DNA from 3 places in the Ensifer sp. 22521 genome. Region 2 is predicted to be linked to each of the others. Evidence: predicted binding sites of a transcription regulator. Region 2 holds the regulator's gene; each other region holds the start of a gene.

Region 1 (2,268 bases), on a different contig from region 2:
GGGTATAGGCCGAGGAAGTGAACAGGCCGACAATGCGCAACTCGCCGGCGACATTGCCGTCGGCATCGAAGCGCTTGATGCCGATATAGTCCATATAGGCGCGGCGATGGACGACCGATTTCACGTTGGCCTTGGTGACGATCAGGAAATCGGGGCCGTCGAGGAAGGCGAGGATTTCCGGCGTGGTCAGTACTGCGTCCTTGCCCTGGCGCAGAACGCGCACGTCGGGGTTGGAGAGGATGCCGAGGCCCCTGCCCTTGCCGCGCTCGACCGTCGCCTTTCCGCCCTTGCCCGAGTAGGTATACTCGCGCATGCCGATAAAGGTGAAGTTGTTGTCGCGCAGCCAGCGAAGGAAGGCGAGCGCCTCATCACGGTCGCTTTTCTTGCGCGAGGCGTTGTAGGCCTCGAGTTCCTGCACGGCCTGGTCGAGCAGCGCCGTCATCGCCGGCCAGTCGTGTACCGTCTGGTGTACCTGCTCCAGCACGTCGCGGATGCGGTTGCTGAGCTGCTCGGCTTCGACGGGCGCCAGCTTCGTCAAGTGGATCTGGATGTGGCTGACGCGGTGCGCCGGATCGCTTGCCTCTTCCGGATCGAAGAGTTTTACCGGCTTGCCCGGTTCCTTGACCAGGATGGGATGGATCGCAAGGTGGATATCGCGGTGCGTGCTGGTGATTTCCCCCATGACCGAATCATAGAGGAACGGCATGTTGTGTTCGGTGATCGCGATGATCGAAACCTCGGTGCCACCCGGCGCGACGCCGGCGACGGTTTCGACCGAAACTTGCGGCTTGCCGCCATCCCAGCGGGCGAGTTCACGATGCGCATGGGCTGCAATCAGCGCCAGCATGTCCGCCGAATAAAGATCGAGGTCATCGTTGCTGGCCCCACCGAAGAGGCTCTCCGGCGCCAGCGCGTCGACGCCCAGTTTGATGGCGGCCGCCTTTGCTGCGTCGATGTGTCTGTCCCGCTTCGGATTGTATTTCACGCCCATGAAGTCTCTCCCACTCATGATAGGCCAAACCCTATCAGAACCATGGCTAATGGCGACCGCTATTTACGCCGATTTCGGCAAAATCGAGCCGAAAATTGGAGAATTTCACGTGAAAACAGCTTAAATCCATTTAAATCGAAGGCAATTTCGCGAAAATTGCTCGAAAATCGATGAAAAAGCACGAAAACGCCAGCGGCTTCCACCGGACCTATCTGCCATCGCCTGTTGACAGGGCGGTGACAGTCGGGTGATCAGAGTTTGTAGACCGAAGGATTGGACTCGTCGATGCCCGAAATGCCCTCCCTGCCCGGCGCCGTCATCGTCATCTCGAGCCATGTCGTGCGTGGCAAGGTCGGCAACCGGGCCGCGGTGTTCGCGTTGGAGACGCTGGGGCATCCGGTCTGGGCACTGCCGACGGTCATTCTTCCCTGGCATCCCGGACACGGGCGCTCGACCCGCGTCACCATTTCAGACGCGGATTTCCAGTCGATGATCGACGATCTCATTGCCGCGCCCTGGGTCGGGGAGGTGCGCGCCGTGCTTTCGGGCTATCTCGGATCGCCCGGTCAGGCCGAAGGCGTTGTGCGGTTGGTGACGACTCTCAGGGAACGTAATCCCAAGCTGATCTACGCCTGCGATCCCGTCATTGGCGACGCCGGCGGGCTCTATGTTCCGGAGGCGACCGCGACGGCCATCCGCGACCAGCTGCTGCCGCTCGCCAACCTGGCGACGCCGAACCGCTTCGAGCTCGCCTGGCTCGCCGGCGCGACGCTGGAGACCAATACGGCGATCCTCGATGCCGCCCTCGGCCTCGGTCCGGCCCGCGTGCTGGTGACCTCAGCGGTGCCGATGATGAGCGGCGGTACCGGCAATCTCTTCCTTTCGGGCAATCACGCGCTGCTCGCCGAACATCGGCTCGTCGAGAACCCGCCGAATGGCACCGGAGACTTGCTGACTGCCCTGTTTCTCGCGCGGCTTCTCGAAGGACTATCGGAAGAGCGCGCATTGCAGATGGCGACCGCAAGCGTGTTCGAGATCATCGCGCGGAGCGTCAAACGCGGTGCCGACGAGTTGACGATCGAGCAGGACGCTTCGAGCCTTTCGACGCCGATGGCGATGGTGCAGATGCGCCGCCTGGTGCATCCGAATCAGATGCGGCGCAAATAGAAGAAACTGTTCATGGGCAGCAGCCCTTGTCGCATCGTGGATTGAACTTTAGGTCATGATGATATTCATGGCGGGGCGTGATGCGGGCGGAAGTCCGCTCATCCCGCTCG
Region 2 (2,268 bases):
TCGCGAGATCATGGGGTCGATCCGCATCGCCTCCGACCTGGAGCGTGTCGGCGACCTCGGCAAGAACACTGCCAAGCGCGTGATCGCGGTTGCCGGTTCGGGCATCCCGCGCAAGCTCGCCCGCGGTCTCGAGCATCTCGCCGAACTCGCTCTGGTGCAGCTCAAGGAAGTGCTCGACGTCTATGCGTCGCGTTCGCCGGAAAAGGCCAACAGCATTCGCGAACGCGACGAGGAGATCGATGCGATCTACACCTCGCTGTTCCGCGAGTTGCTCACCTACATGATGGAAGATCCGCGCAATATCACGCCCTGCACGCATCTTCTGTTCTGCGCCAAGAACATCGAGCGTATCGGCGACCACGCGACCAACATCGCCGAGACGATCTATTACATGGCGACGGGTGCCCAGCCGGAAGGTGAGCGCCCGAAGGATGACAACACGTCGACGTTGGGCTCGGTCAACGACTAGAAGGTTGGAGCGGGATGCGGGGGGGACAACCGCATACACTTTTCCTCATCCCGCTCTGGCGTTAAACGCGCCGTTCGCAATGCGTGCCCCATGAATATCATCCGGTCGCGGCTTCGGTCGCGGCCCCGAATTCCTGCATCTGAAGCATGCGGCTTTTCGCACCGCCTTTGAAATTGGCGGGGGTGCTCCAGATTTAGAGTGTCTGAGTGCCGGCCGGTCCGCTGGACCCGCACGGCGCTCGCGGTAAGGAGACGTTACCTGATGTTGCCAAAAATCGCCGTGGTCGAAGACGAAGAGGCGCTGAGCGTCCTGCTGCGTTACAATCTGGAAGCTGAAGGCTTCGACGTCGATACGATCCTCAGGGGTGACGAGGCGGAGATCCGGCTACAGGAACGCCTGCCCGACCTTCTGATCCTCGACTGGATGTTGCCGGGCGTCTCCGGCATCGAGCTTTGCCGTAGGCTGCGCCAGCGCCCGGAGACGGAGCGGTTGCCGATCATCATGCTGACGGCGCGCGGCGAGGAAAGCGAGCGCGTTCGCGGTCTGGCGACCGGTGCCGACGACTATGTGGTCAAGCCCTTCTCCACGCCGGAGCTGATGGCCCGCGTCAAGGCGATGCTCCGCCGGGCGAAGCCCGAAGTTCTCTCGACGCTGCTGCGCTGCGGCGACATCGAGCTCGACCGGGAAACCCATCGCGTCCATCGCCGCAGCCGCGAAGTTCGCCTGGGGCCGACAGAGTTCCGCCTGCTGGAGTTCCTGATGTCCTCTCCGGGCCGTGTCTTCTCGCGCTCGCAGTTGCTGGACGGCGTCTGGGGCCACGACATCTATGTCGACGAGCGGACCGTCGACGTGCATGTCGGCCGCCTGCGCAAGGCGCTGAACTTCTCGACCATGCCTGATGTCATCCGCACCGTGCGCGGCGCCGGCTACTCGCTCGAAAGCTGAGAAGGGCAAACAAAAGTCAATAAAAAAGGGGCCGATCGGCCCCTTTCGTTTTGGTCCTGTGCGGATCCTTAGCGCATCCGACGGCGCTCGGCGGACGGCTGGTAGGCAAGCCGCGCATGGAAGCTGCAATAGGGCGAAGCTTCCGGGGAATCGTTGCCGCAGAAATGGAACTCTTCCTTCAGCGGGTCGCCGATCGGCCACTTGCAGGTGCGTTCGGTGAGCTGGGTCAGCTCGAGGCGGCGCGACATTGGCACGACCACGTCGGTCTGGATGCTGAAATCCTGCTCGGCAACGAGATCGACTTCGATCTCCTCCTTGAGAACGGTGGCGCCGGACGGACGGGCAACGGTGCGGGTCGAAACGCGCGAGGCGTAGTTCGGAGCGCGCGGCGCCGAGGTCGGCCGCTTCGGGCGGGTCGCCGCAGTGGTGCTGCCGCCGGCTTTGGCGCGGCCTGGAAGGCTCAGGCGATGAACCTTGCCGATGACAGCGTTACGGCTGACGCCGCCGAGCTGTGCCGCGATCTGGCTTGCGCTCAGGCCCTCGGACCAAAGCTTCTTCAGTTTCTCCACCCGCTCGTCAGTCCAGTTCATTTCTGCACTCTCCGTTCTCAGCGTTGGGGATGGCAGAATCCCTCACCGCACCCCGGTTGAATCCCGAGGTTGCAAACGCGATAACTCTTTTGGTGACTAGGTCCGCCGCATGCGTCTAGTAATTGAATGTTAACGTACTGACCGTCGGACTCCGTGGCAAGAGTCCCGGGATTCACGCCGAATCGATTTCGTAGTTTTCCCCAACTTGCTCGGCTGGCGTTGCATTTTTGCAAGCCCTTCCGGGCGATTTTTTCGCCGCCGGGA
Region 3 (2,268 bases), on a different contig from region 2:
ATCGGACGGCCAAAGCCCGGCGTCGGGAAAGAGCTCGGCGACATATTCGATGATCGCCAGCGATTCCCAGACGAGCAGATCGCCGTGGCGCAGCAGCGGCACCTTTCCGGTCGGCGAGATCGCGCGGATATCAGGATTGCCGGCCGCGAAATCGAAGGGAATGACCACGTCCTCGAAGGCGATGCCCGCGGCGGTCATCGCCATCCAGGGCCGCATCGACCAGGACGAATAGTTCTTGTTGCCGACGTAAAGGGTAAGTCCGGTCATCTACATTCCTTGATGCTGGCCTTAATTGCTGGCCGTGATTGCTGATCTGTCCGAGAAAACGATCAGTTCCTCGAAATGGTTCATGTCCTCGAACGAGCAGAAGGCCGGCGGATCGAGCTCGATCACGGGCGCCCGCTCCCTGAGGCAGGCGAGTTGTTCGCTCAACATTTCCTGCCAGCGCGGCAGTGCCGCGTCATCGAGCCAGTCGATGACATAGGCGAAGGTGATGTGAAACGCATAGTCGTCATGATCAGGATGGCGATAGCCGAAGACTTCGGCGAAAGCATCGCGCCAGGCCTTGAGGCAAGCCCGATCGGCGACGCTGTCGCCTTCAAGCGCGAGACCGGTTGGCGTGATCTCGGTCACGCGGGCACGGAAGGGCTGCAACGGCGCAAAGTGCCTCAGCCGCGCACAGTAGTGTTCGGTCATCACATCGATCGGTGTATCGAGCGCCATATCGACGGGCCAATAGGGTAGCCTGCGACGATATTCGATGATGCCCTGGAAGATCGTCATGTGCAGGCTGGACGGATGCGTGAAGGCGAACTGCCCCGCCTCGGGCATCGCCATCAGACGCTCGCGCACGGCAAGCACGGCCGTCTCGGACGGCGATCCGGCGGTGACGTGGGAGACGACCGTGTTGCCCGGCTCACGCAGGAAGCGGCCGTCCGTGGCGTAGCGGGTTCCGAGATGCTTCGGCGGAATGGTGTCCGCGTTGCGGCCAAAGGCGAGAAGCGAAGGGGAAATCGAGGTCATGGGAGCGATCGGGCCTTTTGAATGGAGAGAGGGCCCAGATGGCAGAACTCTACGAAGCCAGGATGACATCCCCCGGCAACCGCATCCAATGAAAAGGTCTGATCTCAATCATAAAGGCAGGTGATGTAGCCGCCGGAGCGGCTGGCGCGACGCTCGATCAAATTCGCCAGACGCTTGAGCCCACGGCCGGGTTTGCCGGCATTGCGCTCTTTCGGGTTGGGCAGCGAAACCGCAAGCAGTGCGGCCTGCCGGCGCGAGAGCTTCGCCGCGGAAACGCCGAAATGGTGGCGGGCCGCCGCCTCGATACCGTAGATCCCATCACCCCATTCGGCGACGTTCAAATAGATCTCCATCATCCGCCGCTTGCTCCAGACGAAATCGGCAGCGACCGCCAGCGGCAGCTCCATGCCCTTGCGCAGGAAGGAGCGGCCGTTCCAGAGGTAGAGGTTCTTGACGGTCTGCATCGGGATGGTGCTGGCGCCACGGGTCGATTCCCCTTCAAGCGCATCCTCGACCACGCCGCGCATCTGGCCCCAGTCGACGCCGTCATGGGCGCAGAACTGACCGTCCTCTGACATCATCACCGATTGGACGAGCACCGGCGAGATGTTTTCGAAATCGACCCATTGGCGGTCGTAGCCGCGAAGTAGAACGAGATCGCGCAGCATCAAGGTGGAGACCGGGTGGACGAACTCGAAGAGATAGAGAACGATCAGCACATAGGGCAGGGCAACGAAACCCAGGACAGCCAGGATGATCTGGCGGCGTTTCGTGCGCAACGTCCGGCGAAGCGACGACCAGCGACTGGAAGGCACTTCGCCCTCCTCGCGCGCTTCCGGAACGACGTTCACGGCCTGACTGTTCACCTCGCTGTCCATCCGCTTCTCTTAGTGTATGGTCCGGCAAAGTTGAACGGGCTTTCTGGTAAAAGGCAAGGCGCCCAGGCGGCTGTCCCAGGGAAAGCGCGCCGCTGCGACACGAATCCCCGTTGAAAGCCCTCTTCGCCCGTGCCAAAGAGCGCGCATGAGCCAGGACACATCGCCCTTCACCCGCCGCCTCACCGGCAATGCCCGCGCCGTCGAAGCTCTGCTCGAGCGCCTGCTCGGCTCGGCGACGGCGGTCGACGAGATCACGCGACCGACAAACCTGCTCGCGGCCATGCGGCACGGCGTGCTGAACGGCGGCAAGCGTCTGCGCCCCTTCCTGGTGATCGAATGTGCGGATCTTCTCGGCGGCGGCCTCGAT

Evidence for each region. The regulator PhoB, encoded in region 2, activates phosphate uptake and scavenging genes when phosphate is short. The targets are predictions, from matches to a motif close to TGTCATNNANCTGTCAT.
Region 1: ACTJKE_RS02675 (NAD-glutamate dehydrogenase) is a predicted target of PhoB. The motif match lies at 1,217-1,233, and genes of this name have one in related genera.
Region 3: ACTJKE_RS02920 (DUF1868 domain-containing protein) is a predicted target of PhoB. The motif match lies at 1,075-1,091, and genes of this name have one in related genera.

What each region holds. Positions count from the first base shown of each region.
Region 1 is NZ_JBQENM010000002.1:110,966-113,233, forward strand. Features, by position in the region: gene ACTJKE_RS02675 (NAD-glutamate dehydrogenase) at 1-991, opposite strand, end outside; gene pdxY (pyridoxal kinase PdxY) at 1,277-2,158, shown strand.
Region 2 is NZ_JBQENM010000010.1:135,358-137,625, reverse strand. Features, by position in the region: gene phoU (phosphate signaling complex protein PhoU) at 1-469, shown strand, start outside; gene phoB (phosphate regulon transcriptional regulator PhoB) at 731-1,414, shown strand; gene ACTJKE_RS17240 (GcrA family cell cycle regulator) at 1,483-2,004, opposite strand.
Region 3 is NZ_JBQENM010000002.1:177,941-180,208, reverse strand. Features, by position in the region: gene ACTJKE_RS02925 (glutathione S-transferase family protein) at 1-267, opposite strand, end outside; gene ACTJKE_RS02920 (DUF1868 domain-containing protein) at 289-1,023, opposite strand; gene mtgA (monofunctional biosynthetic peptidoglycan transglycosylase) at 1,128-1,901, opposite strand; gene ACTJKE_RS02910 (polyprenyl synthetase family protein) at 2,047-2,268, shown strand, end outside.